3 regions of the Enterobacter sp. ECC-219 genome follow, and region 3 is predicted to be linked to each of the others. Evidence: predicted binding sites of a transcription regulator. Region 3 holds the regulator's gene; each other region holds the start of a gene.
What was found. Region 3 encodes CRP, which controls carbon source genes, mostly activating them, when cyclic AMP is high. Its sites were predicted from a motif close to ATGTGANNNNNNTCACAT; they were not measured.
Positions count from the first base shown of each region.

Region 1 (9,954 bases), 350 kb from region 3:
AGCGAAAACCGACGGTCGCCGCTATCTGCAGGCCGAAGCGCTCTACCTGCCGGGTGAAATGGCGATTGATGAAGGCGAAACGCTCTGGACGCCGCGCCTGTATGCCAGCTACTCCCCGCGTGGCCTGAACGGTATGAGCCAGCAGTTCCACCGCTACCTGCGTGACAACATTATCCGCTTCCCGGAAAACAAACCGCGCCCGGTGCATCTCAATACCTGGGAGGGGATCTACTTCAACCACGACCCGGACTACATCATGCGCATGGCGGACGAGGCCGCCGCGCTGGGCGTGGAGCGCTTTATCATCGATGACGGCTGGTTCAAGGGCCGCAACGACGACCACGCGGCGCTGGGTGACTGGTATCTGGACGAGAAGAAATACCCGAACGGCCTGACGCCGGTGATCGACCACGTCAAACGGCTCGGCATGGAGTTTGGCATCTGGGTTGAGCCGGAGATGATCAACCCGGATTCCGATCTGTACCGCGCGCACCCTGACTGGGTACTGGCGCTGCCGGGCTATCCCCAGGTGACCGGACGACACCAGCTGGTGCTCAATCTCAACATCCCGGAGGCCTTTGATTACCTGGTGGAACGCATGAGCTGGCTGCTGGGCGAACATGCGGTCGACTACGTTAAGTGGGACATGAACCGCGAGCTGGTGCAGCCGGGTCACAGTGGCAAAGCTGCAGCCGATGCCCAGACCCGCCAGTTTTACCGCCTGCTGGACGTACTGGGCGAGCGCTTCCCGCACATCGAGTTTGAATCCTGCTCCTCCGGCGGCGGGCGTATTGATTACGAGGTGCTGACCCGCTGCCACCGTTTCTGGGCGTCTGATAACAACGACGCGCTGGAGCGCAACACCATCCAGCGCGGCATGAGCTACTTCTTTCCGCCGGAAGTGATGGGCGCGCATATCGGTCATCATAAATGCCACGCCACCTTTCGCCAGCACAGCATCGCTTTCCGCGGGCTGACGGCGCTGTTTGGCCATATGGGACTGGAACTGGATCCGCTCACCGTGGACGCGCAGGAGCGCGAAGGCTATCGCCATTACGCCGCACTACACAAGCAGTGGCGAGAGGTGATCCATCATGGTACCCAGTGGCGCATCGATATGCCGGACGCCACCACGCTGGCGCAGGGTATAGTGAGCGAAGACAAGACCCAAGGGCTGTTTATGGTTAGCCAGCTGGCGATGCCGGATTACACCCTGATGATGCCGCTGCGCATGCCGGGGCTGGACGCCCGAGCCCGGTACCGCATCACGCTGCTCGATCATCCGAATATTCAGATTACAGGTGAGGGTGGGCACACCATGCGCAGGCTGCCGGCGTGGATGGCCGCGCCGCAAACGGTGAACGGTGAATGGCTGATGCAGGCGGGCATTACGCTGCCGATTCTGGATCCGGAAACCGCCATTCTGATTGGTGTGGAACGCGTGTAAGGGTGACGGGCCGGGCAGCCGGCCCTCCGTTGAGGATAAAAATAATGAACGCAACAACCTGTACCCACAAAGGCAACCCTAACTTCTGGATCTTCGGGCTGTTCTTCTTTCTCTACTTCTTCATCATGGCCACCTGCTTTCCGTTCCTGCCGATTTGGCTGTCGGACATCATCGGCCTGAACAAAACCCATACCGGGATTGTTTTCTCCTGTATCTCGCTGTCCGCCATCGCTTTCCAGCCGGTGCTGGGGGTGATTTCAGACAAGCTGGGGCTGAAAAAACACCTGCTGTGGATCATCGCGGTGCTGCTGTTTCTGTTCGCACCGTTCTTCCTGTACGTCTTCGCGCCGCTGCTGAAAGCCAATATCTGGCTGGGCGCGTTGAGCGGCGGGCTGTATATCGGCTTTGTTTTCTCGGCAGGATCGGGGGCGATTGAGGCCTACATCGAACGCGTGAGCCGCAACAGCTTCTTTGAATACGGCAAGGCGCGCATGTTTGGCTGTCTCGGCTGGGGGCTGTGCGCCTCAACGGGCGGCATCCTGTTCGGCATTGACCCGTCGTACGTCTTCTGGATGGGATCGGCGGCGGCGCTGCTGCTGATGCTGCTGCTGGTGGTCGCGAAGCCAAAGCCCAACCAGACGGCGCAGGTGATGAATGCGCTGGGCGCCAACCAGCCGCAGATCACCGCCAGAACCGTCTTTAACCTGTTCCGCCAGCGCAGAATGTGGATGTTCATTCTGTACGTGATCGGCGTGGCCTGTGTGTATGACGTCTTCGACCAGCAGTTTGCCACCTTCTTCAAAACCTTCTTCGCCACGCCGCAGGAGGGGACCCGCGCCTTTGGTTTTGCTACCACTGCCGGAGAAATCTGTAACGCTATCATCATGTTCTGCTCGCCGTGGATCATTAACCGCATCGGCGCGAAAAATACGCTGCTGATCGCCGGGGTGATTATGGCGACGCGCATTATCGGCTCGTCGTTCGCCACCACCGCCGTGGAGGTGATTGCCCTGAAGATGCTGCACGCGCTGGAGGTGCCGTTCCTGCTGGTGGGCGCGTTCAAGTACATCACCGGGGTGTTTGATACTCGCCTGTCGGCCACTATCTACCTGATTGGCTTCCAGTTTGCCAAACAGTCGGCGGCAATTTTCCTCTCCGCCTTTGCCGGGAATATGTATGACCGGATCGGCTTCCAGGAGACGTATCTGATGCTGGGCTGCTTCGTGCTGGCGATCACGGTGGTGTCGGCGTTTACGCTGAGCAGCAGGCAGGAGATTGCCGCCGCCGCGGGGGCAGCAGTATTAACACATCAGTCCAGGTAAAAGACCTCTTTAAGCTCCGCACTCACCGGGCTGTTGTCCGGGTTCGACGGCATTACATCATGCATGTGTTTCCACCAGCGCTGGCAGACGTCGGTATTCGCGACCGCGTTCCAGCGCTCCTCTGATTCAATCTCTACGGTGGCAAACAGAAGGCTACGTTCTCTGTCGAGATAAATGGCATAGTGGTGCGCGCCGTGGTCTTTCAGTGCCGCTTCCAGCTCGGGCCAGATGGGGTTGTGGCGACGCGCGTACTCCTCGTGCGCGTCCGGGTTTACCTGCATGACAAAGGCTTTACGGATCATAATGCCTCCAGATATAGCTCGCGAACCTCGTCGCGGCTGGCGGTGCGCGGGTTGCATGGCGCGCACGGGTCGGCGAGGGCTTTATCCAGCCAGCCTTCGATATCGGCTTCTGTGACGCCAAGCTGGCTGAAGCCGGACGGAATACCGACGCGGGCGCTCAGGTCGCGAATCGCCTGAATCGCTGACAGGCTGGCCGCTTCGTCGCTCATGCCGCGCGTGTCGACGCCCATCGCCTGCGCCACGCGAGCAAACCGTGCCACGGCGTTCGGGCGATTAAAGCTTTCGACGATCGGCAGCAGGATGGCGTTGCACACGCCGTGCGGCAGATTGTGCGTCGCGCCCGGCTGGTGCGCCAGGGCATGCACGAGGCCGAGACCAGCGCTGTTAAACGCCATGCCCGCCAGATACTGACCAAACGCCATCTGCTCGCGCGCGTCCAGGTTATGACCGTCGTCGACCGCTCTGGGCAGCCAGAGGCTTATCAGGCGAATCGCTTCCAGCGCGTTGGCATCGGTTAGCGGGTGCGCGCCAACGGACACATAGGCTTCAATGGCGTGCGTTAACGCATCCATCCCCGTTGCGGCGGTGACGGATGCAGGAATATCCAGCATGACGCTGGCATCATCCACGGCGATATCCGGGATGATGTTCGGGTCGATGATCACTTCTTTCACCTGACGTGCGGAGTCAATAATCACCGCGTTGCTGGTCATCTCCGCCGCCGTGCCTGCGGTGGTGTTGATCGCCACCAGCGGCACGCCCGGGTTTTTCACCTTGCCGACGCCGGAATAATCGGTGGACGGACCGGGGTTGGCGGTGAGGATTTTAATGGCCTTGGCGGTATCAATTGGGCTGCCGCCGCCAAAGGCGATGAGATAATCACACGCGGCTTCCCGGTAGGCCGCGAATCCCTTCTGTACCAGCGCCTCCGTTGGGTTGGGGAAGACCGCGTCAAATAGCTGATATGACATCTGGTGCGCATCCAGCGCGGTAAACAGACTGTCCAGCAGACCCAGCTTCACCAGCTGGCCATCGGTGACAATCAGCGCTTTGCCCCACTCTTTGTTCGCCATCAGCTTGACCATGTCGCCAATAGCGCCCGCACCGTGCAGGCTGATTTTTGGAAGTGCCAACATAAAGCTCATGATAATTCTCCTTAACTATCGCCTGTACCGTCCGGCCAGCGAGGGTTTATGCGTATATTTCCAGCGCTGACCGTAGCGGGGTCACGCCGAAGCGCTTGCCTAGCGCAATAAGCTCTTCGCGGGTAATGGTTTGCTTCATACCGCCCATGGAATAAACCTTCACCAGCACTTCCGCTGATTTCTCGGCGGTGTCGATCAGACCGAAGGTTTCATCCAGCGTTGGACCGCTGCCAAAGACACCGTGGAACGGCCACAGCACCAGCGAATGTTTTTGCATATCTCTGGCGGTCGCCTGGCCGATCTCGTCGGTACCCGGCACCATCCACGGCAGAATGCCGACCCCGTCCGGGAAGACCACCAGACACTCGGTACTGCCTTCCCATAGCTTGCGGGTGATGAAATCAGCGCTGTTTTCCAGCACGTAGGTCAGGGCAATCAGGTTGGTGGCGTGGCAGTGCATGATCACGCGGTCTTTGCCGTTAGTCGCCTTGATGCGCTCGCAGTGGGAGAGGAAGTGCGCCGGCAGTTCGGAGGTGGGCACCGCCTCGTCGGTCAGGCCCCACAGAATGTGGTAGCCCGCGCCGTCGCTGTCCACTTTCACCACGCCGAGGTTGGCCTGCGGGTCAAGCTGAACGTTGCGGAAGAACTTGCCGGAGCCGGTGACGATAAACGGTGTATTCGCGAGCAGCGGCATCGGCTGACTCAGTGCAATATAGCGTGGTTTTTGATGGAAATCGGCCGCGAACGGTTCGATATCCGCGTCGTCCAGGCGCAGCGTCAGGTTGCCACCGTTGCGCTCGTCCCAGCCCTTCAGCCAGGCGTCGGAGGTGGCTTTGATCATGCCCTGGACGAACCAGGAGTGGGTGATAGTCTGCATAGTCTTTATTTTCCAGTTATCGCGGTGAGAGTTTCCCTCACCCTAACCCTCTCCCGAAAGGGGCGAGGGGATGGTTTGCTCCCTCTCCCCTTTGGGGAGAGGGCAGGGATGAGGGGCCAGCTACCCGCGCTGACTCAACACGTCTTTCTCATACGCCCGCACGTTTTCCAGCCACTGGCTGCCTGCCGGCACATCGTTACGCTGGCAGTACATCTCCCAAACGGCCTGCCACGGCAGGGATTTTTGCTCTTCCAGCAGTGCCAGGCGCGCGGTGTAGTCGCCGTTTGCTTCCAGCTGTTTCAGCGCCGCGGTTGGCTCCAGCAGCGCGCGCAAAAGGGCTTTTTTCATATTCCGGGTGCCGATCACCCATGCCGCGATGCGGTTGATGGAGGCGTCAAAGAAGTCGAGGCCGATGTGCACGCGGTCGAAGAGGTCATGACGGATGATTTCGCTGGCAATCGCCTGGGTTTCGTCATCCAGCAGCACCACGTGGTCGCTGTCCCAGCGCACCGGACGGCTGACGTGCAGCAGCAGGCGCGGCACGAAGAGCATGGCGGCGGAGATTTTGTCGGAGATCACCTCGGTCGGGTGGAAGTGACCGGCATCCAGGCACAGCGCGGTCTGGCGGCTGGTGGCGTAACCCATGTAGAACTCATTCGAGCCGACGGTATAGCTCTCCGCGCCAATGCCGAACAGCTTGCTCTCCACCGCATCGATGTGGTGTGCTGGATCCAGTTTTTCGCTGATGGCCTCATCCAGCGCGGCCAGCAGACGCTGACGCGGGGCCAGGCGGTCGACGGTGATGTCTTTCATGCCGTCCGGGATCCAGATGTTCATCACTGACGGCGTGCCAAGCTGTTCACCAAAATAAGCCGAGACGCGGCGGCTGGCCTTCACGTGGTCGATCCAGAACTGACGGATTTCATCGTTGGCATGGGAGAGGGTAAAACCGTCCGCACTCAGCGGGTGCGAGAAGCAGGAGGGGTTGAAGTCCAGGCCCAGCCTGTTGGCTTTTGCCCATTCCACCCAGTTTTTAAAGTGTTCCGGTTTAATCGCGTTACGCGCCACCGGTTTGTCGGACTCCAGATAGATCGCGTGCAGGTTCAGGCGTTTTGGCCCCGGGATCAGGCTCAGTGCCAGCTCCAGGTCTGCACGCAGTTCGGTGGCGTTGCGCGCTTTACCCGGGTAGTTACCCGTCGCCTGAATGCCACCCGTCAGGGAACCTCCCGGGTTCTCGAAGCCAGCGACGTCATCGCCCTGCCAGCAGTGCATGGAGACAGGCAGACGGTCGAGCTGGTGCAGCGCTGCTTCGACATCCACGCCAACGGCGGCGAAACGCTGTTTAGCCAGATCCCAGGCTTGTTCAAGTTGAGTGGTCATGCGCAAAGCTCCTTAGTCAGTCGTTTTTGCTGAAACTGCGCCCGGTAGCGGGCAATTTCATGGCAGGGATTAGGGATGAAAGTAGTCAGGCGGATATTCGCGGTGACCACCGAACGGAATTCATCGACGTCTGAAAGTTCGTCCAGAGCCATCAGCTGAATACCGATGTTGCCGAGCGTCGAGGCCTCCACCGGACCCGCCACCACGGTGATGCCGCAGGCATCGGCGCAGAGCTGGTTCAGCAACTGGTTCTGGCAGCCGCCGCCCACGATATGCAACTGGCTGAACGGTTTGCCGCGCAGGCTCGCCAGCTCGTTCAGAACATCCGCGTAGAGCAGGGCGAGGCTGTCAAAAATACAGCGCGCCAGCTCGGCAGGACGGGAAGGGACCGGTTGTCCGGCCTCGAAACAGGCGGCCTGGATTTCGGCGCTCATATGCACCGGGTTAATAAAGCGGTCGTCATTCGGGTTGATCAGGAACGTACAGGCCTGCAGCTTTTCGGTTTCGGCGATAAGCGCCGGCAGGTCGAAAATATGCTGTTCTTTCAGCATTCGCTGGAGCAGCCAGAGTCCCATGATGTTCTTCAGCACGCGGTAGCGCCCTTCGGCACCGCCTTCATTAGTGATGTTCGCCGTCATCGCGGCGTCGCTGGTGTACGGCGTTTTGCTCTCAAAGCCCATCAGCGACCAGGTGCCGGAAGAGAGGTAGGCCGCGTCTTTGCTGGCCAGCGGGGATGCAATCACCGCGCTGGCGGTATCGTGACTGGCGACGGCGACAACAGGGATGGCGTTCCCCTGCGGGCAGAGCCACTGCCCGATCGCATTACCCGGATGGGTCGGCGTGCCGAACCAGGAAGGTGAGGCCCCCGTCCAGGCCAGCAGGTGTTCATCCCAGCTATCGGTGTTGATGTTGACCAGCTGCGTGGTGGTGGCGTTGGTGTATTCCCAGTTCATGTTGCCGGTCAGCCGGTAGCTTAAGTAGTCCGGGACGAGCAGTGCATGCGCCACCTTTTTGACCAGCTCCGGCTGCTGCTCAACCAGCGCGCGCAGCTGATAGAGCGTGTTAAACGGCAGAAACTGAATGCCGCTGCGGCCATAGATGTTGTGTTTGCCAAGCTGGGCTATGGCCTGTGCCATCAGCCCGTCGGTGCGGCTGTCTCGATACGAGACGGGCAGGCCGATGCGTTCGCCGTGGCTGTCGAGCAGAACGTAGTCCACGCCCCAGGTATCAATGCCGATGCTGTCGATGCGTATGCCATCATTGCAGACGTTGTTCAGCCCGGTGCGGATCTCCGCTTCCAGGGCATCAATATCCCAGGTATCAAAACCGTCCTGTTTTTGCAGGCAGTTGGCGAAACGGTGCATTTCGCGAAGCGTGAGTGTGCGCTTGCCGCAGTCCCAGGTGGCGAGCATTACGCGGCCGCTGGATGCGCCTAAATCGACAGCTACACAATGGCGAAAAGTCATGGTCAGGTCCCTTCTTAAGTCATTGGTGCTGAGTGTAAAAAAGGGAAGAAAAGGCCACCTTCTCGTCACTGACAGCACGAATCTCGCGCTGGCAAGGAAGCAAAGATGAACGTGAGGGAGTTCACAATTTCCAGTGAGGGCGGGGTTTTAGGGCAATGTGACGTTGACCGCATTTCCCGATTTTTCCGTCTGTTTCTTGAAAAACGGACAGTCTTTGCGACGTTTGCTGTCAAAAATTTAAGGTGAGTGTGGAAGGCCTTAATTACTATTTTGAGAACTTTTCTCATTGGTGGGGGCCGCTATGACCGTACTGCACAGCGTCGATTTTTTCCCGTCGGGAACATCTCCGATCGCGATCGAGCCACGGCTCCCGCAGGCCGCGTTTCCTGAACATCATCATGATTTTCATGAAATTGTGATTGTCGAGCATGGGACAGGCATTCATGTCTTCAACGGCCAGCCATACACCATCAGCGGCGGTATGGTGTGCTTCGTGCGCGATCGCGACAGGCATTTGTATGAACATACCGACAATCTGTGTCTGACCAACGTGCTCTATCGTTCGCCGGACGCGTTCCAGTTTCTGTCGGGATTGAACAAGCTACTGCCCCAGGAGCAGGATGGACACTACCCGTCTCACTGGCGGGTGAATCAGTCCACGTTGCAGCAGGTGCGCCAGCTGGTGAATCAAATGGAGCAGAGCGAGGACGGGCAGGAGACCCATGCCATTGCCACCCGCGAGCTGCTGTTTATGCAGCTGCTGGTGCTGTTGCGTCGCAGCAGCCTGGTGGAAGGGCTGGCAAATAACGACGCGCGGCTGAACCAACTGATGGCCTGGCTGGAGGACCATTTCGCCGAGGACGTGTGCTGGGAAACGCTGGCGGATGATTTTTCGCTGTCGTTGCGTACGCTCCATCGTCAGCTCAAGCAGCACACCGGGCTCACGCCGCAGCGCTACCTCAACCGCCTGCGCCTGATTAAAGCGCGTCACCTTTTACGTCACACCGACGAAAGCGTCACGGATATCGCGTATCGCTGCGGTTTCGGCGACAGTAATCACTTTTCGACCCTTTTTCGTCGCGAGTTTAGCTGGTCGCCGCGCGATATCCGTCAGGGGAAGGATGCTTCAATCCAGTAACGCGAAGGCAATCACCGTTTTATTGCCGCAAAATGGCTAATAATGTCCGGTTATTCACCGTAGAGGTTGTGGTGTGGCCGCTCAGTTAATTCTTCGCAAAGATGATTTTTTTGCCTCCGCGAGTCAGGCCGTCGCGGTGGCCGACCGCTACCCGCAAAATGTCTTTGCCGAGCATATCCACGAGTTTTGCGAGCTGGTGCTCGTTTGGCGCGGCAACGGCTTACACATCCTCAACGACCGGCCCTACCGCATCACGCGTGGCGATCTGTTTTACATCCGCGGCGAAGACAAACACGCTTACGCCTCGGTTAACGATCTGGTTTTGCAGAACGTTATCTACTGCCCGGACAGGCTCAAACTGAATGTCGACTGGGCGGCTCATATCCCCGGTTTTCTCAATGCCAGAGGCGAACCCCACTGGCGCTTAAGCAGCAACGGCATGGCTCAGGTGCGCCAGACGATCTCCCAGCTGGAGCAGGAGAGCCAAAAGCACGATTCGGTGGCAAACCCGATGGCGGAGCTGCTTTTCGCCCAGTTGGTCATGACCCTTAAACGCCATCGTTATGCCACCGACAACCCCTCCGCGACCGCCCAGGAAGCGCTGCTGGACAAGCTGATCGCCCGGCTTGCGGGTAGCCTGAACAAAAGTTTCATGCTGGAAAAGTTCTGCGAGCAGGAGCAGTGCAGCGAGCGCGCACTGCGCCAGCAGTTCCGCACCCAGACGGGGATGACGGTGAACCACTACCTGCGCCAGCTGCGCATCTGCCACGCCCAGTATTTGTTGCAGCATACGGAGTTGATGGTCAGTGAAGTGGCGATGCGCTGCGGATTTGAGGACAGTAATTACTTTTCGGTGGTGTTTAATCGCGAGGTGGGG
Region 1 covers NZ_CP143680.1:547,965-557,918, reverse strand. The annotation lists gene V1603_RS02635 (alpha-galactosidase) at 1-1,447, shown strand, start outside; gene V1603_RS02630 (MFS transporter) at 1,492-2,769, shown strand; gene rhaM (L-rhamnose mutarotase) at 2,757-3,071, opposite strand; gene fucO (lactaldehyde reductase) at 3,068-4,216, opposite strand; gene rhaD (rhamnulose-1-phosphate aldolase) at 4,263-5,093, opposite strand; gene rhaA (L-rhamnose isomerase) at 5,214-6,473, opposite strand; gene rhaB (rhamnulokinase) at 6,470-7,939, opposite strand; gene rhaS (HTH-type transcriptional activator RhaS) at 8,241-9,077, shown strand; gene rhaR (HTH-type transcriptional activator RhaR) at 9,151-9,954, shown strand, end outside.
Region 1: the regulator CRP is predicted to act here: its motif matches at 8,095-8,112, upstream of rhaS (HTH-type transcriptional activator RhaS).

Region 2 (9,954 bases), 2.3 Mb from region 3:
TGGGCGAGCGCGTCGCGCGCCGTCGGCAGGACAGCCGTCGGACCATCAACCCGGACACCTTGATCCGTAACCTGGCCGAGCTGCATCCGGGCCAGCCGATTGTTCACCTGGAGCACGGCGTCGGACGATATCAGGGGATGACCACGCTGGAAGCGGGCGGTATCAAAGGTGAGTACCTGATGCTGACCTACGCCAACGATGCCAAACTCTATGTGCCTGTTTCGTCCCTGCACCTTATCAGCCGCTACGCGGGAGGTGCGGAGGAGAACGCGCCGCTGCACAAGCTGGGCGGCGATGCCTGGGCGCGTGCGCGCCAGAAGGCAGCGGAAAAAGTGCGCGACGTGGCGGCCGAGCTGCTGGATATCTACGCCCAGCGCGCGGCCAAAGAGGGCTTCGCCTTTAAGCACGACAAAGAACAGTACCAGCTGTTCTGCGACAGCTTCCCGTTTGAAACCACGCCGGATCAGGCCCAGGCCATTAATGCCGTGCTGAGCGACATGTGCCAGCCGCTGGCAATGGACCGCTTAGTCTGCGGCGACGTCGGCTTCGGCAAAACCGAAGTGGCGATGCGCGCCGCCTTCCTTGCGGTGGAAAACAACAAGCAGGTGGCAGTGCTGGTGCCGACCACCCTGCTCGCCCAGCAGCACTTCGACAACTTCCGGGACCGTTTCGCCAACTGGCCGGTACGTATAGAGATGCTGTCGCGTTTTCGCAGCACTAAAGAGCAAACGCAGATCCTTGAGCAGGCAAGCGAAGGCAAAATCGACATTCTGATCGGCACCCACAAGCTGCTGCAAAGCGACGTGAAGTGGAAAGATCTGGGGCTGCTGATCGTCGACGAAGAGCACCGCTTCGGGGTGCGTCATAAAGAGCGCATCAAAGCGATGCGCGCGGACGTCGACATCCTGACCCTGACCGCAACGCCGATCCCGCGCACGCTGAACATGGCGATGAGCGGCATGCGCGATCTGTCGATTATCGCCACGCCGCCGGCGCGCCGTCTGGCGGTAAAAACCTTTGTCCGCGAGTATGACAATCTGGTGGTGCGTGAGGCGATCCTGCGTGAGGTGCTGCGCGGCGGCCAGGTGTATTACCTGTATAACGACGTCGAAAATATCCAGAAAGCCGCCGACAGGCTGGCTGAACTGGTACCGGAGGCACGCGTTGCCATCGGGCACGGGCAGATGCGCGAACGCGAGCTAGAACGGGTGATGAACGACTTCCACCACCAGCGCTTTAACGTGCTGGTGTGTACCACCATCATTGAGACCGGGATCGACATTCCGACCGCGAACACGATTATTATCGAACGCGCGGATCACTTTGGTCTGGCCCAGCTTCACCAGCTGCGCGGCCGCGTCGGGCGTTCGCACCATCAGGCCTACGCGTGGCTGCTAACGCCGCATCCGAAAGCGATGACCACCGACGCGCAAAAGCGCCTGGAAGCCATCGCCTCGCTGGAAGATCTCGGCGCAGGCTTCGCGCTGGCCACGCACGATCTTGAGATCCGCGGTGCCGGCGAACTGCTGGGTGAAGATCAGAGCGGCTCCATGGAGACCATCGGCTTCTCGCTCTATATGGAGCTGCTGGAAAACGCGGTCGATGCCCTGAAGGCCGGACGTGAACCGTCTCTGGAAGATTTGACCAGCCAGCAGACCGAGGTTGAACTCCGCATGCCTTCCCTGCTGCCAGACGATTTCATTCCGGATGTGAATACCCGTCTGTCGTTCTACAAGCGTATCGCCAGTGCGAAAAATGAGAACGAGCTGGAAGAGATTAAGGTGGAGCTGATTGACCGCTTCGGCCTGCTGCCAGATGCGGCGAGAAACCTGCTGGATATCGCGCGTCTGCGCCAGCAGGCGCAGAAGCTGGGCATTCGCAAACTTGAAGGCAACGAAAAAGGCGGCGTAATTGAGTTTGCCGAGAAGAATCACGTCAACCCGATGTGGCTGATCGGTCTGCTGCAAAAACAGCCGCAGCATTTCCGTCTGGATGGTCCAACCCGTCTGAAATTTACCCAGGAGCTGACGGAGCGCAAAACCCGCATGGACTGGGTGCGTAACTTTATGCGTCAGCTGGAAGAGAACGCCGTCGCATAACTCGCCCTTCCCCCCTTCAGTGCAGTGCTGCCGGGGGGACAATTTACAAATTCTTTGCACTTCATCCGATCTTCCCGACACACCCATTCGCCATAATTATCTTTAACGTCTTATAAAACAATAACCTTATCATTTATATGGACTATGGTGATGATGACCTCTTCGCGTTTTACCCGCTGGATAACCCTTTTTGCGCTGGCGGCCACCGTCGCGGTTGCGCTTCCTGCGCGCGCAAACACCTGGCCCCTTCCCCCGCCCGGCAGCAAGGTGGTGGGCGAGAACCGCTTTCATGTGGTAGAAAACAATGGCGGTTCACTGGAAGCGATAGCCAAAAAATATAACGTCGGTTTTCTGGCCCTGCTGCAGGCGAACCCCGGCGTCGACCCGTACGTCCCGCGCGCGGGCAGCGTGCTGACCATCCCGTTACAGACTATCCTGCCGGATGCCCCGCGCGAGGGGATCGTGATCAACCTGGCGGAGCTGCGTCTGTACTATTACCCGCCGGGTAAAAATGAGGTTACCGTCTACCCTATCGGTATTGGTCAGTTGGGCGGCGATACGCTGACACCGACGATGGTCACGACCGTCTCGGATAAACGCGCCAACCCAACCTGGACGCCGACGGCCAACATTCGCGCCCGTTATAAGGCCCAGGGCATCGATCTTCCTGCCGTGGTGCCGGCAGGCCCGGATAACCCGATGGGTCACCACGCGATCCGCCTTGCCGCGTACGGTGGCGTTTACCTGCTGCACGGGACGAACGCGGATTTTGGCATCGGCATGCGCGTCAGCTCCGGCTGTATTCGTCTGCGCGATAACGATATCAAAACGCTTTTTAACGTCGTTACGCCGGGAACGAAGGTGAATATTATCAATACGCCGATTAAGGTCTCTGAAGAGCCAGGCGGCGTGCGGCTGGTTGAGATTCACCAGCCGCTGTCAAAAAATATCGGCGACGATCCGCAGACGTTACCCATTAAGCTGAATGCCGCGATGGTGAGCTTCAAAACGAATGCGAATACCGATAGCCTGGTGATGGAGCGCGCGATGGAGGCACGGTCAGGGATGCCGACCGATGTCACCCGGCATCACGATGTCGTCCCGCAGCCGATGTAAATCAGAAATAAAAAACGCCCTGCTGAGCAGGGCGTTTTTTATTGCAGTGGCATAAATGAGGGTTTATGCCCGGCTTATTTGTAGATTACAGCGGTGCCGTGCAGGGTGTTAGGACCGGTCACAGAAGTGATGCGGTAAGATTTTGCACCCATTGCTTCCGCTTTTTGCGCCAGCTGATCTTCCAGTGAGCCCAGGTTAGTCCCGGCAGACGCAGAGATCGTCCCGACTTTATGCTGATCGGCTGGAGTGGATTGTACCTGTACAGCAGCAAAGCTTGCGAAAGAGAGTGAACTCAGGACAGCAGCAGCGATGAGGGTTTTTACGTTTTTCATAATGTTTACCTATGGCAGATGAATTTGGAGGTCGTTATCTATTTAGTTAACGATCGATAGGTAAATCATAAGTGTGATCCAGCTCACGCGTCAACATATTTTTATAACGAGCATTAATTAAATTTTAAAGTCGTTATTTTTCATACATATATGATTAATTTATTTTTAAGCATTCTGCACTGGTGGTGGGTAGCGTTTATTTTTATAATGGTCATTCAACAAACCAACAGAGGACCAACGGCAAATGACAACCGACGTCACGAGTTGTGCGAAGAAAAGCCGTGGCCGACCAAAAGTGTTTGACAGGGATGCAGCGCTTGATAAGGCCATGACTCTCTTCTGGCAACATGGGTATGAAGCGACCTCGCTTTCCGATCTGGTAGAAGCCACCGGAGCCAAAGCGCCGACGCTTTATGCTGAATTTACCAATAAAGAGGGGCTGTTCAGGGCGGTGCTGGACAGGTACATTTCGCGCTTTGCGGCGAAACACGAAGCGCAGCTATTTTGTGAAGAGAAAAGCGTTGAACAGGCACTACGGGATTACTTCACCGCCGTTGCCACCTGTTTCACCAGTAAAGAGACGCCCGCGGGCTGCTTTATGATTAACACCTCTGCCACCCTGGCGGCGGCGTCGAAAGAGATCGCCAATACGGTGAAATCGCGTCATGCAATGCAGGAAGAGACGCTCAGCGCATTTCTGGCTCAGCGCCAGCAGCGCGGTGAAATCCCTGCGCAATGCAATCCTCAGCTGTTGGCGCAATACCTGAGCTGTATTTTGCAGGGGATGTCGATCAGCGCCCGTGAAGGGGCGACGCTGGAAAAGCTGCAGAATATTAGCGACACCACGCTGCGGCTGTGGCCTGAGCTACTGAAAATCTGAAAAAAAAAGCTCCTCAGCCTGAGCGCATGAGGAGCTAAATTCAGAGAACATCTTTTTTACGCTTTGTTGTTCAGTACCAGCTGACCATTTCCATCAAGTGGAATTTGGGTACCCGGGTCTTTATCCATGCGGATTTTGCCCTGCTGATCGCCAATTTTATACGTCACGTCATAACCCAGCATTTTCTCCGACTTGTCATAGACGGTTTTGCAGCGCTGCTGAGTCGTAGTGTAGGTATCATTATCCTGCATCGCGCCCTGCACCTGGTTACCGGCATAGCCGCCACCCAGCGCGCCGACCACGGTCGCCACATCTTTGCCCCGGCCGCCGCCGAACTGGTGACCAATCACCCCACCCGCTACCGCACCGAGAACAGAGCCGGCAATACGGTTTTCATCCTGTACCGGACGACGATGGGTTACGGAGACGTTACGACACTCCTGACGAGGGGTTTTTACGGTTTCTTTAATAGGCGTTGCGGAAACCACCTGCGCGTACTGCGGGCCGCGATCTAAAACGTTGAGACTGGCAACAGCTGCCACACCTAACGCAGCTGCGACACCAATCCCTATACCCGCCAACATTGATTTATTCACGGGACTTCCTCCTTTGTTGCTATTGGTAACAATTCTGCAATGGAGGCGCGGCTTCGCCAATAAGACAAAGGCTCAAAAAGGGGACATCGGGGAGAGATATATCGTGTTTAGGAGAACTCTTAAGTCCCTAATCCACGACGAGCAGCATGATATGCTAAAAACTCCCCCCGGAGGGCCCGGAGGGAGTGAAAGATTAGTGCAGCTTCAGACGCGGACGAATGACGCGGTTGATTCTGCCCACCAGCATCATCAGGCCCGTTTTAAAGTAGCCGTGCAGCGCGATCTGGTGCATACGGTACAGGGAGATATACACGAAGCGTGCAATGCGCCCTTCCACCATCATCGAGCCACGCATCAGGTTACCCATCAGGCTACCGACGGTAGAGAAGTTTGACAGCGATACCAGGGAACCGTGGTCTTTATAGATATACGCCTTCATTGGCTTACCTTTGTACTGCGCCAGAATATTGTGCAGCACCAGGCTTGCCATCTGGTGAGCGGCCTGAGCACGCGGCGGCACGAAGCCCCCTTCAGGACGCGCGCAGGAGGCACAGTCACCAATAGCAAAAATATCAGGGTCACGCGTGGTTTGCAGCGTTGGCTCCGTAACCAGCTGGTTAATGCGGTTCGTCTCCAGACCGCCGATCTCTTTCATAAAGTCAGGCGCTTTGATACCTGCCGCCCAGACCATCAGATCCGCTTTGATGTACTCGCCGTCTTTGGTGTGCAGGCCGCCTTCGTCGGCGCTGGTTACCATGGTCTGTGTCAGCACCCGCACGCCCAGTTTCGTCAGTTCATTGTGCGCCGCGCCGGAAATGCGCGGAGGCAGCGCAGGCAGAATACGCTCACCCGCTTCAACCAGCGTCACGTTCAGCGCTTCGTTAGTTAACCCTTTGTAACCGTAGCTGTGCAGCTGTTTCACCGCATTGTGCAGCTCCGCGGACAGCTCTACGCCCGTCGCGCCGCCGCCGACAATGGCAATGTTAACCTTGCCGTTCGCACCCATGTTACTGGTGTACTTCAGGAACAGGTTCAGCATTTCCTGATGGAAACGACGCGCCTGGTGCGGGTTATCGAGGAAGATACAGTGCTCTTTCACGCCCGGCGTGTTGAAGTCGTTGGAGGTACTGCCGAGCGCCATCACCAGCGTGTCATACGGCAGTTTACGCTCAGGAACCAGCAGCTCGCCTTTATCATCACGCAGCTCTGCCAGGGTGATGGTTTTGCTTTCGCGGTTGATATCCACCACCGAGCCCAGCTGGAACTGGAAATGATGGTTGCGCGCGTGCGCCAGATAGCTCAGCGCGTCCACGCCCTCATCCAGAGAACCGGTCGCCACTTCATGCAGCAGCGGTTTCCACAGGTGGCTGTGGTTACGATCCACCAGCGTAATTTTGGCTTTTTTACCGCGCCCCAGCTTCTTGCCTAACTGTGTGGCCAGCTCCAGCCCGCCAGCACCACCGCCTACAATCACTATCTTTTTCAATGGCGTAGTCAACGTGACCCCCTCAAATTATTAACCAATTGTTAATTAAAAGTTATGAAAATAACCCTTAATTAACAACAGGTTACAGCACTGAAACCATTCAGGTGCATTGAGAATAACACGTCAGGCGCATTGGTCATACCAAAATTGATATGCATCAAGTTTTGATGGCTTAAAAGTATACAATTCTGGACAAAAAGAAACCCGGTGCGCGTTCGCGACCGGGTTTCTGAAGCGGCAGGCTGTGGTTTAGCCCAGTGTTTTAAAGGCTTTGATGCGCTGGAGGTGCGGGGAGATGTTTTTGAACTTGTGGGTCTGCTCTTCGTCCCAGACTATCTCATAGTAATGATGCAGGAGTTCTGCAGCCCGGTGGCTGTTGAGAGCCTCATCATTACGCGACAGGATCACCAGGCAGCGGTCACGGTTCTTCTCCCGAAAATTGCTGACGCATTTGGTCGCAATATCGACATACTCTTCCGGGCGGTCGATCTTGCCTTCCATGTTCTCGTTCGGGAAAAGGTTAGGATTGAAGACCACCTGGCGGATGTCGCACAGGAAACCAATCCGCTCCGCCCAGTAGCCACCCAGCCCCACGCCGCAAATCAACGGGCGGTCGTCAACGTTGAGCTGCAGCATTTTGTCCACCTCTTTGAGCAGATGCTGCATATCATGCTTTGGATGGCGCGTGCTGTAGCTGATCAACCGTACATCAGGATCGATAAACTGCAGCTGCAGCACTTTCTCATGATTACCAGGACTGTTTGAGTCAAAACCGTGTAAATAGATGATCATTGTCTTCTCACCACGCTACGCCTTCCGGGAGGGTTTACAGGCTGGCTTTATGTGCCTGCCAGCGCTCGTTCAGGTCTTCAAGCCGGGCGTTGACCGTCTTCCAGCGCGCCGAATCCATCAGCTCCTGACGGCTAAATGAACCTTTATGATACAATTGTGTAACACGCTCGGCATTGATCGGCGACAGGTTATCCAGCACGCTAACGGCACCTTTACGATTATTGCAGACCAGGATCATATCGCAACCTGCATCCAGCGACGCCTGACCGCGTTCAGCGTAACTGCCCATGATCGCCGCCCCTTCCATCGATAAATCGTCAGAGAAAATCACGCCGTTGAAACCCAGCTCCTGACGCAGAACGGTCTTCAGCCAGTGCGGAGAGCCGCTGGCCGGACGCGGGTCGACGTCGCTGTAAATGACGTGCGCGGGCATGATGGCGTCCAGCTTGTTATCGGTGATAAGCGACTGAAAAACCGACATATCTTTCGCGCGGATCTCCGCTTCCGGGCGCGGATCGCGAGGGGTCTCTTTATGCGAGTCCGCCGTTACCGCCCCGTGGCCCGGGAAGTGTTTCCCGGTAGTTTTCATCCCGGCATCGTGCATGCCGTCAATGAAGCGGGTCGCCATGGCCAGCGCAATACGCGGATCTTCATGGTAGGAGCGCTCGCCAATCGCGGCGCTGATATGTCCCACGTCCAGCACCGGTGCAAAGCTGATGTCGATATCCATGGAAATCATTTCACTGGCCATCAGCCAGCCGGCTTCCTGAGCCAGATTTGCCCCCTCTTCCATGCCGAGCAGCGCGGCAAAAGACTGGGCTGCAGGCAGGCGGGTAAAACCGTCGCGAAAACGCTGCACGCGACCGCCTTCCTGATCGACGGCCACCACCAGATGATTGCGCGACGCGGCGCGGATCTGGCGCACCAGTTCACGCAGCTGCGCCGGATCGTGATAGTTGCGGGTAAACAGGATCAGGCCACCCACCAGCGGATGCGCCAGAATTTCACGCTCCTCCGCATCCAGCTCAAACCCTTCAACATCCAACATGACTGGACCCACACTCACCTCTCTTATCCTTTCGTTTGTAACCGGCGCCAGGCATCGTCTGCCAGCGCAATAAATTGTTTATCTTCAGACTGCTGTAAACGCATCTCAAACCAGCCCGCCATCAGCATGATGACCCATGGCCGCCAGCGTCTTACCTGGCGCGCCAGCGCATCGGCGTCAAAGTGCGCCACTCTGGCATACTCTGTGATGAGTTTCTGCCGCGCGGCTTCACTTTCCGTCCAGACCGCGGCCAGCTCCAGCGCCACATCGCCGTCTCCGGCATATTCCCAGTCGATAAGCCTGGCTCCCTGTGGCGTATGCACGATGTTCCCGGCATGCACATCCATATGCAACGGGGAGAGCCGAATCGGTTGCGGCTCGCCCGTTTTACGCAGCCGTTTGAGATGCGCAAGCCACACTGGGTTACGTCTTGCTGGAGAGGCTTGCTGCCAGTAGTTTTCCAGCAGCGGAAGTAAGGTGATTCGCCATCCCAGACGCTGTTGCTGGTGCAGATGATACAGCATCGCCGCAAGCGCCTGCGTGTCCGGCAGCGCGCTTTTTACCTCCCCCTCCAGGTAGTCGACGGCCATCCAGCCCTGCCTGAAAAAACGGGGTTCCGGCACGAGATCCGACGGAAGACGCCTGAGGGCGCGAAACTGACGGCGAAAATGGAAAGCGGGCGCGAAAGGATCGTGATTCTGCCGCAAGACCAGGCGGTGCTCGCCCTGCGCTATAATGCAACTCGCGCCGCCAAGCCCGGAGTGGGCCTGCGGCGCGATAAGGCGGTACTGCGGAAAAAAGCGCGTCAGAATGTCTTCACGCGTGCTGTCATTGTTGCGTAACCGCACCTTTACCTGACCAGATAATTTCGCCTGTCTGAACCAGCATCAGCTGCATTTGCAGGGCTGGGGTATTCACGTTGCCGGTCGCGTTAGAGTACAGCACATACTGTGCGCCAACGTTGCGGGCAATGCCAATCGCCTTGCTGCGGGTGCCGAGACTATCCTGCGGCGACAACCCCAGCTGCTGTTTGGCTACCGCGAGCTGCTGAGCAGAGACCAGCGTAAACTTACCGTTGTTTGCCAGAGCGTTGCGCAGCGTTTCTGTCGCTTCGCCCGCGTTCAGCGAACCGTTGGTACGGTTGTTCACGCTATCGACCAGCAGCACGCTGCCTGCCGTCACGCCCTGAGCCTGCAGCATTTTGCCGACCATCGGCTGCATCGCACCGTTCCAGTCATAGTGGCGCACGCGCGGCGCAGGCTGTGACGTCTGGTCCGGATGTTCAATCGGGCCAGGCTGGGACGGAATCGACGGTACCGACGGCACGGTTGGCTGCGGCTGCGTTGGCGTCGTCGGCTGTTTAGTACCCGGTTTAGCCTCTTCCACGGGCGCAGGCTGTTCAGTACGGGTCACACACCCTGCAAGGAACAGAGCGAAAGCTGTCACGAGCGCATAACGGCTCAAATTTTTAATCAAGGTTCACCCCTTACAGATAAAGATAAAGTCTCACCTTATGCGCACCCAGATAGCTGGCGCTGTCATAGAGCGTTACCGACGACCTTGCCGGAAGGGTGACGCTGCGCGGCGCCTCCAGCGGATGCATCT
Region 2 covers NZ_CP143680.1:2,535,954-2,545,907, reverse strand. The annotation lists gene mfd (transcription-repair coupling factor) at 1-2,099, shown strand, start outside; gene V1603_RS11985 (L,D-transpeptidase family protein) at 2,250-3,215, shown strand; gene bhsA (multiple stress resistance protein BhsA) at 3,290-3,547, opposite strand; gene V1603_RS11975 (TetR/AcrR family transcriptional regulator) at 3,792-4,427, shown strand; gene V1603_RS11970 (glycine zipper 2TM domain-containing protein) at 4,484-5,023, opposite strand; gene V1603_RS11965 (NAD(P)/FAD-dependent oxidoreductase) at 5,217-6,521, opposite strand; gene ycfP (alpha/beta hydrolase YcfP) at 6,759-7,301, opposite strand; gene nagZ (beta-N-acetylhexosaminidase) at 7,336-8,361, opposite strand; gene thiK (thiamine kinase) at 8,373-9,197, opposite strand; gene lpoB (penicillin-binding protein activator LpoB) at 9,178-9,822, opposite strand; gene V1603_RS11940 (YcfL family protein) at 9,836-9,954, opposite strand, start outside.
Region 2: the regulator CRP is predicted to act here: its motif matches at 3,619-3,636, upstream of bhsA (multiple stress resistance protein BhsA).

Region 3 (9,954 bases):
TTTTACTTACCAGCTGGCTCGCATACGTTCGCGTACGAGCGCCGAGCTGCGGCGGTTGTCAGCACCGAGACGATTTTTAAGCGTCGCGTCCTGACGAGCGTCACTGATGGCCTGTTGCAGGGTGGTTTTCACCTGAGCCAGATCGTTATCGGATGGGGCATCCGGGTTGCTGATGTCCAGCAGGCTGGAGAGCAGTCCCAGCGTGGCATAGTTGCTGATGTCGTACGCCATGGGCGGAATGGTTGCCGCCAGTTTTTCCAGCGCCTCGACGGTACGTAGCGTGATGCGCGCGGCGGACTCTTTACCCATCGCGTGGATCAGCACGCCTTTGTCGTTAAAGGCGATCAGACGGTTGGCCTGGTAGCCGTGCGCCAGGAACGCGCCGGACATCGCCTTGCCGACGATAAGCCCAATCACCGGGTGACCGGCCAGGCGCGCGTTAGCATACGCAGCAGCGGCTCCCGCCAGCGCCTGATGAATACCAAACGCCTCTTCGCGACGGCCATAGGCCTGGCTTGGGACGTCGATCACCGCCACAATCGGGCGCTTCACGGCCTTATCGGCATCCGCCGCTACGGTTTCGCTGACCACTTTTGCCAGCGTCCAGCCTTCCAGCAGACCCACTTCGCCTTTCGCCGCCCGCGGGAAGTGGTTGTTGGCATCCGGCACCACGGCCACAAAGCGCACCGCCTCACCGTTCAGCTCGCCGTCTGCCGCCTGTACGGACGGGCAGAGCCCTTCGATACGTTTGGCGTTCGGGGCGAGGGTTTCCAGCCAGAGCTCGCCACGGCTTTTTGAATTACTCATCATTTCACCTCCCGGGCAAAAAGCGCGTTAATCTGTTCGGCATCGGCCTGTTTGCGGGTGTCGAAATTGGTCAGACGGTTCAGGTAATCGTCGTAGTTATCGGTGCGGTGTTTCGCCGGGACGCCTTTGGCAATCGCCTCGTTCATCGCGGCTTTCACCGCGTTTACGCCGTCGCCCACCAGGGCATCCACCAGCCTGCTTTGATAGCGCACTTCGCCGCCGGTCATGCTCCAGATAAACGGACGGTCGCGGGAGTCGTACTCTTCAATGCCCGCTTCCTGCTCGATAACCTGCGGACCGTTCAGGCCGAGACGCGCTTCGCGGGTCACAATCAGGTAGCTGCACAGCGCCGCCGCGATGGACATGCCGCCGAAGCAGCCCACGGTCCCGGCCACGATCCCGATAACGGGCGTGTAGCGACGCAGGTCTACAATCGCCGCGTGGATATCGGCAATCGCCGCCAGGCCGAGGTTAGCCTCCTGCAGACGCACGCCGCCGGTTTCGAGGCACAGCACTGCCTGAGTCGGAATGCCGTTGCGGTTATCTTCCGCCGCCAGCTCCAGTGCCGCCGCCATTTTGGCGCCGGACACTTCGCCCATGCTGCCGCCCTGGAACGCGCCTTCAATCGCGACCACGACCGCAGGCTGACCGTTGATGGTGCCTTTCGCCACCACCATGCCGTCATCGGCCTGCGGGACAATGCCCTGTGGCCCAAGCCACGGGGAGATAATGCTTTCAAACGGATCCAGCAGTTCGCGGTAGCTGCCGTCATCCAGCAGGGCTTGCGCGCGCTGGCGCGCTTTTAGTTCGATAAAGCTGCTATCATCACGCATGGCTCACCCCCTCAAAAACCTGTTCGATGCGAATGCGCGCCACGCCCGGCGTCGCGCCAAAATCGTGGATGGTCAGTTTGCCTGCAGGCAGGCTGCTGACGGTGTGCAGGCGGTTGAACAGCGCCTCCCAGCGGCCACGGCTGTTGTCGACGGAGGTGGTGATGTCAACGATTAAGGTCTGGCCCGGTTCGGCGGTGAAGAGCACCTCCATATCCCCGGAGCCGACGACACCTGCCAGCGCCCTGCCGCTTAACGCGCGGCTGGCGGGCACGGTCAATATAATTTTTTCCATAACATCCTCTTAATGCTTTGAATAAGGCGTTTCGACACGATCGAGAAACAGCGCGGCGGCAAGCAGGTCGGCAGCGCCGCCCGGTGAAGCGTTAAGCGCCAGCATCTGACGGTCCAGGTTCGCCAGCGCCTGCTGGCCTTCGGACGTTGCACAGCCTCCGGCGTTCAGTACAGCGCGGGCACCGCTCTGCATGGCGTCCAGCCCCTCCATTCCGGCGCGGGACAGCACGCAGGTATCGGTGAGCGAGGTCATGATGGCCATCAGCGCGTCGAGCCTGGCGTACGTTTCGCTGCTACCGTTGAGACGGCTGAGGCGAAGCTGCGGCAATGCGCGCCGCATAACGTGCGGGAATGCCTGCTGCGCCTCTTCACGCGCGCCCGGCACGCGGTAGCGGTGCGTGGCTCGCAGGCCTTTGCTGAACACTTTCGGTGCCGCCTCGTCCGGGAGTTTCGCCAGCTGCGCGGCAGTGTTCGCGACGGCCTGCGCAGTTGCATCCCCGCCCAACATCGCCACCGCGCTTACCAGCAATCCCAGCGCCCAGATCGCGCCACGATGGGTATTCACCCCGTCGGTGGCCGCCATCATCTGCTTCTCGCCTTCGCGGCCAAGACGGCCAACGGTTTGTCGAAGCGCAATATCTGCCGGACGCAGCCAGCTTTGCTGCGCCAGCGCCTGAAACGTGGGGGTCAGGCTGCGCGCGGAGCGCTCCATCAGCGCAAGGGATAAATCGTGGTGCGCGCCGTTCCCCCGACTGTCCACCAGACCGGGTTTCGGGCTTAGACGTGCTTCGTCAATCAGACACTGCGTGGCGGTTCGCGCCAGCCATTCGGCACCGCCTTCAGCCTGAATCTGGGGCAGAAGTGTCATTACCAGCTCCGGAATTTCGCAGGTGGGTTATACAGACCGCCGGACCACTCCACGAGGTCAGACACGCTGCCCGCAGCCAGCAGAGAGCGGGTGGCGTCGGTGCGGCGAATCCCCATATCTTCCGGATACACCACCTTGCCGCTCTGGCGCAGTTCCGCCACGCGCCTGGCGTCCACACCCAGGCCGATATCGGTGATCCCCGCGACGGCGGCGACCATGGCACGACGCTCTTCCAGATCTTTCGCCCGGTAGAGGTAGGCAATCCCCTCTTCCGTCAGCACGTGCGTCACGTCATCGCCGTAAATCATCACCGGTGCCAGCGGCATGCCGGAGGCTTTCGCCACGTCTACGGCATCGAGTTTTTCCACGAAGGTTGGCTTCACGCCCGCCTGGAAGGTTTCCACCATCTGCACGACGAGTTTTTTACCGCGCTGCATTGGGTCAGGCTCGGTGATCATGTTCAGCCAGGCCGGCGTGGCGTGGCGGCGACCATGCGGGTCATGGCCCATGTTTGGCGCACCACCGAAGCCAGAAAGACGACCGCGAGTCACGGTTGAGGAGTTGGCGTAACCGTCAACCTGCAGCGTAGAGCCGATGAACATATCCACCGCGTACTGGCCCGCCAGCTGGCAGAAGGCGCGGTTGGAACGCATGGAGCCGTCGGCACCGGTAAAGAACACGTCCGGACGGGCGCGGATGTACTCTTCCATCCCCAGCTCGCCGCCGAAGCAGTGCACGCTTTCGACCCAGCCGCTTTCAATGGCCGGAATCAGCGTCGGATGTGGATTCAGCGTCCAGTGCTTACAGATTTTGCCCTTCAGACCGAGCTGTTCGCCGTAGGTAGGTAGCAGCAGCTCAATCGCCGCAGTGTTAAAGCCGATACCGTGGTTCAGGGACTGCACCTGATGCTCCGCGTAGATGCCTTTGATGGCCATCATCGCCATCAGAATATGTTCCTGTTTAATCAGGCGCGGGTCGCGGGTGAACAGCGGTTCGATGAAGAACGGCTTATCTGCAACGACCACGTAGTCAATCCAGGAGCCTGGAATATCTACGCGCGGCAGATCGCACTCGTCGTCCACCAGCTCGTTCACCTGTGCGATGACGATACCGTCGTGGAACGCAGCGGCTTCCACCAGCGCCGGGGTATCTTCGGTACTCGCCCCGGTGTAGAGGTTGCCTTTGCGGTCCGCTTTAAAACCGGCAATCAGCGCCACGTTGGGCGAAAGGTCGACATAGAGGCGTGAGTACAGTTCGATGTAGGTATGGATCGCGCCGATTTCGAGCTGACCATCTTCCAGCAACTGGGAGATCCGCAGGCTTTGTGTCCCGGAGAAGGAGAAATCCAGCTTGCGGGCGATGCCTTTTTCAAAGATATCCAGATGCTCGCTGCGGCCAACGCTCGGCATGATCATATGCAGGTCGTGGACGATTTGCGGGTTCACTTCGGCAAGCGAGCGGGACAGAAAATCCGCCTGCTTCTGGTTGTTGCCCTCCAGTACGACTTTGTCGCCCGGTGCGATCAGTTTTTCCAGCATGCCGACAATATCGCCGGTTGGCAGTACTTTCCCCTGCACCGGTACGGACGCCAGTCGACGCGCTTTCTCGCTGCGTCGTGTGTTCCATTGCCGCGCGGGTGTTTGCCCAGATAACATTATTAACCTCCTGATTCAGCACATCATTCTGATTTGCTTAACGTTGAGTAAAGTCTGCGCTCTGGCGAGAAAGGCATCAATTAAGCGTAGGGCGGAATCATTAGCCTGAGAGTAATAATCAAGGTAAATATTTGTGATCGGGATCAGTTCCTGGTTCGGAAATCCAGGCTAAACGGGGTACAATTCGGAAAGTATCGTAAATTTCCGACAAGAATCAGCATCGCGCTTATGACCCAAATCATTCCTTCAGACTTCGACATTGCGGCCGAAGACAGCACCGAGTTCGTGCCCCTGCGCGGCGTGGCCAATCCCCATTTGCAGACCATGCTGCCGCGGCTGATCCGCCGCAAGGTTCAGTTCACTCCGCACTGGCAGCGGCTTGACCTGCCAGACGGTGATTTTCTGGATCTCGCCTGGAGCGAAGCGCCGGAACAGGCGCGTCATAAGCCGCGGCTGGTAGTCTTTCACGGTCTCGAGGGGAGCCTGCACAGCCCGTATGCACATGGGTTAATTGAGGCGGCAAAAGCGCGCGGCTGGCTCGGCGTGGTGATGCATTTTCGCGGCTGTAGCGGCGAGCCGAACCGGCAGAAACGCATTTATCACTCGGGTGAAACCGAAGACGGAACGTGGTTCTTACACTGGCTGCGGGACAACTTTGGCACCGTGCCAACGGCCGCCGTGGGCTATTCGCTGGGTGGAAATATGCTCGCCTGCCTGCTGGCCAAAGAGGGCGACAGCGTACCGCTGAATGCTGCAGTGATTGTTTCCGCGCCGTTTATGCTGGAGCAGTGCAGCTACCATATGGATAAAGGCTTTTCCCGCGTCTATCAGCGCTACCTGCTTAACCTGCTGAAGGCCAACGCGGCGCGTAAGCTCAAGGCCTACCCGGATACCCTGCCGGTAAGCCTGCGCCAGTTGAAAAAGGTGCGTCGTATTCGCGAGTTCGACGATCTGATCACTGCGAAAATCCACGGCTTCGCCGATGCAATTGACTATTATCGTCAGTGCAGCGCCATGCCGCTGCTCAGCAAAATCACGCAGCCGACGCTGATCATTCACGCCAAGGATGACCCGTTTATGGATCACCACTCGATCCCCGCGCAGGAATTCCTGCCCGACAACGTTCACTATCAGTTAACTGAACATGGCGGCCACGTTGGGTTTATCGGCGGCACGCTGCGCCGCCCGAAAATGTGGCTGGAGGCGCGTATTCCTGACTGGCTTACTCCTTACCTGGACGGTGCAAAATGATCATTCCCTGGCAAGATCTGGCTCCCGAAACGCTCGATAATCTGATTGAAAGCTTTGTATTACGCGAAGGCACCGATTATGGTGAACATGAGCGTTCGCTTGAGCAAAAGGTCAACGATGTTAAACGCCAGCTGAAAAGCGGCGACGTGGTGCTGGTGTGGTCAGAACTGCATGAGACGGTCAATATCATGCCCCGCAACGCGTTTCACGGCTGATCTTCCAACCTTTTCAGTCAGGGAGTTGCTATGTCTGCCAGACATCCCATTATTGCCGTTACGGGGTCGAGTGGTGCGGGAACCACCACCACCAGCCTCGCTTTTCGCAAGATTTTCGCCCAGCTGAATCTCCGTTCGGCGGAGGTCGAAGGCGACAGCTTTCACCGCTATACGCGTCCGGAGATGGACATGGCGATCCGCAAGGCGCGCGATCTGGGTAAACACATCAGCTACTTCGGCCCGGAAGCCAATGATTTCGGTCTGCTGGAGCAAACCTTCCGCGAATACGGGCAGAGCGGTACCGGGCAGTCCCGAAAGTATCTTCACACCTACGATGAAGCCGTACCCTGGAACCAGGTACCAGGCACCTTTACCCCCTGGCAACCGCTGCCGGAACCCACCGATGTATTATTTTATGAAGGATTGCACGGCGGCGTGGTTACGCCTCAGCACGACGTGGCGCGCCACGTGGATCTGCTGGTCGGGGTGGTCCCTATCGTTAACCTGGAGTGGATCCAGAAGCTAACGCGTGACATGAGCGAGCGCGGCCATTCGCGCGAGGCGGTGATGGACTCCGTGGTGCGCTCCATGGAAGACTACATCAATTACCTCACGCCACAGTTCTCCCGCACCCACATTAACTTCCAGCGCGTGCCGACGGTGGACACCTCCAATCCGTTCGCGGCGAAAAGCATCCCGTCGCTGGACGAGAGCTTTGTGGTGATCCACTTCCGCAATCTTGAAGGCATTGATTACCCCTGGCTGCTGGCGATGCTGCAGGGCTCGTTTATTTCGCACATGAATACGTTAGTGGTGCCGGGTGGAAAAATGGGGCTGGCAATGGAGCTCATCATGACGCCGCTGGTTCAGCGGTTGATGGAAGGGAAGCAGATCGCGTAAAGATGTTCCCTCTCCCCGTGGGAGAGGGTTAGGGTGAGGGCATCAACACGCACGATGCCCCGTGAATCACACCTCAATCACTTCATACGAATGCGTAATTTTTACCGCTTTCTCCAGCATTAGCGCCACAGAGCAGTACTTCTCCGCAGACAGGTCCACCGCGCGTGAAACCGCCGCGTCTTTCAGCGCTTTCCCGGTGACAACAAAGTGCAGATTAATGTGGGTGAACAGGCGTGGCGCCTCTTCGCGACGTTCTGAGGTGAGTTTAACCTCGCAATCCGTTACGTCATGACGACCTTTTTGCAGAATCGACACCACGTCAATCGCGCTGCATCCACCTGCCGCCATCAGCACCATTTCCATTGGGCTCGGCGCTTTATCGCCGGAGTTACCATCCATCAAAATCTGGTGTCCTGACGCGGACTCCCCCAGGAACGTTAAACCTTCAACCCACTTCACGCGCGCTTGCATATTCATTAACTCCAACGTTGCATTTTTGGTGACAGATTACGCGTGCGTTACATTTCTCGCAATGGAAGGCGACCTGCATCATGCTGAAGCGAGACACCAGGAGACACGCGGCGAAAGCTATGCTAAAACACTCAGGATGCTACAGTAATACATTGACGTTACACATGTATGCAGAGGACATCAAACTTTACTGGCTGCGAAACGTTACGACAGCCGACTTCCCAGGGTATGGGTAAGAATTCGATTGCAACCCCAGAGTCCGGATGCATCTGATGACTCTGGTGACAGCTTATAACAGAGGATAACAGCGCATGGTGCTTGGCAAACCGCAAACAGACCCGACTCTCGAATGGTTCTTGTCTCATTGCCACATTCATAAGTACCCATCGAAGAGCACGCTGATTCACCAGGGTGAAAAAGCGGAAACGTTGTATTACATCGTCAAAGGCTCGGTGGCAGTGCTGATCAAAGATGAGGAAGGGAAAGAGATGATCCTTTCTTATCTGAACCAGGGCGATTTTATCGGTGAACTGGGCCTGTTTGAAGAAGGCCAGGAACGTAGCGCCTGGGTTCGTGCAAAGACAGCATGTGAAGTGGCTGAAATTTCTTACAAGAAATTCCGTCAGCTGATTCAGGTAAACCCTGACATCCTGATGCGTCTTTCTTCCCAGATGGCGCGCCGTCTGCAGGTGACGTCAGAGAAAGTGGGTAACCTCGCCTTCCTGGACGTGACCGGCCGTATCGCGCAAACCCTGCTGAACCTGGCGAAACAGCCAGACGCTATGACCCACCCGGACGGCATGCAAATTAAAATTACCCGTCAGGAAATTGGTCAGATCGTTGGTTGCTCCCGTGAAACAGTGGGCCGTATTCTGAAAATGCTGGAAGATCAAAACCTGATCTCCGCCCACGGTAAAACCATCGTGGTTTACGGAACCCGTTAATCCTGCTTAAACGGCGTGCCATCGCGAGGTGTCACGCCGTTTTTGTCTCTTTTCCCCATGTGGCGCAGGCTGATCTATCACCCGGAAGTTAACTACGCACTGCGACAAACGCTGGTGTTGTGTCTTCCTGTGGCCGTGGGCCTGCTCCTAGGTCATCTTCAGCAGGGCCTGCTGTTTTCCCTCGTGCCCGCCTGCTGCAACATCGCCGGTCTGGACACGCCGCATAAGCGCTTTTTCAAACGCCTGATTATCGGTGGCTGCCTGTTTGCAGGCTGTAGCCTCGCGGTGCAGCTGTTACTGGCTCGCGATATTCCCCTGCCACTGATCCTGACCGTGCTGGCGATGACCCTCGGCGTCACGGCGGAAATCAGCTCGCTGCACGCTCGCCTGCTTCCAGCGTCACTCATTGCGGCCATCTTTACCCTGAGCCTCGCCGGGAATATGCCCGTGTGGGAGCCGCTGCTGATCTACGCCCTCGGCACGCTGTGGTACGGGCTGTTTAACTGGTTCTGGTTCTGGCTATGGCGAGAGCAGCCGCTGCGAGAATCTCTGAGCCTGCTCTACGTGCAGCTTGCGGATTACTGCGAAGCCAAATACACCCTGCTCACCCAGCATACCGATCCGGAAAAATCCTTACCGCCGCTGCTGACGCGCCAGCAAAAAGTGGTGGATTTGATAAGCCAGTGCTATCAGCAGCTGCATATGCTCGCCGCAAACAAGAACCACGAGTACAAACGGCTGCTGCGTACCTTCCAGGTGGGGCTGGACCTTCAGGAGCATATCTCCGTTAGCCTTCATCACCCGCAGGAGGTGCAAAAGCTGGTTGAGCGCAGCCATGCCGAAGCGGTGATTCGCTGGAACGCGCAGACCGTCTCCGCGCGCCTGCGGGTGCTGGCTGACGATATACTTTATCACCGCTACCCCACGCGCTTTAACATGGACAAACAGCTCGGCGCGCTGGAGAAAATTGCCCGTCAGCACCCGGAAAATCCGGTCGGCCAGTTTGCCGCCTGGCACTTCAGCCGCATCGCCCGCGTGCTGCGCACCCAGCGACCGCTTTATCCCCGCGACCTGATGGCGGATAAACAAAAACGTCTGCCGCTGCTGCCGGCGCTCAAAAGCTATCTTTCTCTTAAATCGTCCGCCCTGCGCAACGCCGCACGAATTAGCGTCATGCTCAGTATCGCCAGCCTGATGGGCATGGCGCTGCACCTGCCGAAACCCTACTGGATCTTAATGACCGTGCTGTTTGTCACCCAGAACGGCTATGGCGCCACGCGGGTGCGCATTCTGCACCGGGCGGGCGGCACGATGGCGGGGCTGATTATTGCAGGCGTGACGCTGCACTTTCACGTGCCCGAGGGCTATACCCTGGCGGGCATGCTGGCTATCACCCTGGTGAGCTATCTAATCATTCGCAAAAACTACGGCTGGGCGATGGTGGGCTTTACGGTAACGGCGGTATATACCCTGCAACTGCTTACGCTTAACGGCGAACAGTTCATCGTTGCCCGCCTGATCGACACGCTGATTGGCTGCCTGATCGCCTTTGGCGGTATGGTCTGGCTGTGGCCACAGTGGCAGAGCGGGCTGCTGAGGCAAAACGCCCACGACGCGCTGGAGGCCGATCAGCAGGCCATTCGTCTGATCCTGAGCGACGATCCGCAGCCTTCCCCGCTTGCCTACGAACGTATGAAGGTCAACCAGGCGCATAACGCC
Region 3 covers NZ_CP143680.1:202,772-212,725, forward strand. The annotation lists gene mdcE (biotin-independent malonate decarboxylase subunit gamma) at 7-807, opposite strand; gene V1603_RS01110 (biotin-independent malonate decarboxylase subunit beta) at 807-1,640, opposite strand; gene mdcC (malonate decarboxylase acyl carrier protein) at 1,633-1,932, opposite strand; gene V1603_RS01120 (triphosphoribosyl-dephospho-CoA synthase) at 1,942-2,799, opposite strand; gene mdcA (malonate decarboxylase subunit alpha) at 2,799-4,454, opposite strand; gene V1603_RS01130 (hydrolase) at 4,683-5,705, shown strand; gene V1603_RS01135 (YheU family protein) at 5,702-5,920, shown strand; gene V1603_RS01140 (phosphoribulokinase) at 5,951-6,820, shown strand; gene V1603_RS01145 (OsmC family protein) at 6,887-7,291, opposite strand; gene crp (cAMP-activated global transcriptional regulator CRP) at 7,603-8,235, shown strand; gene V1603_RS01155 (YccS/YhfK family putative transporter) at 8,293-9,954, shown strand, end outside.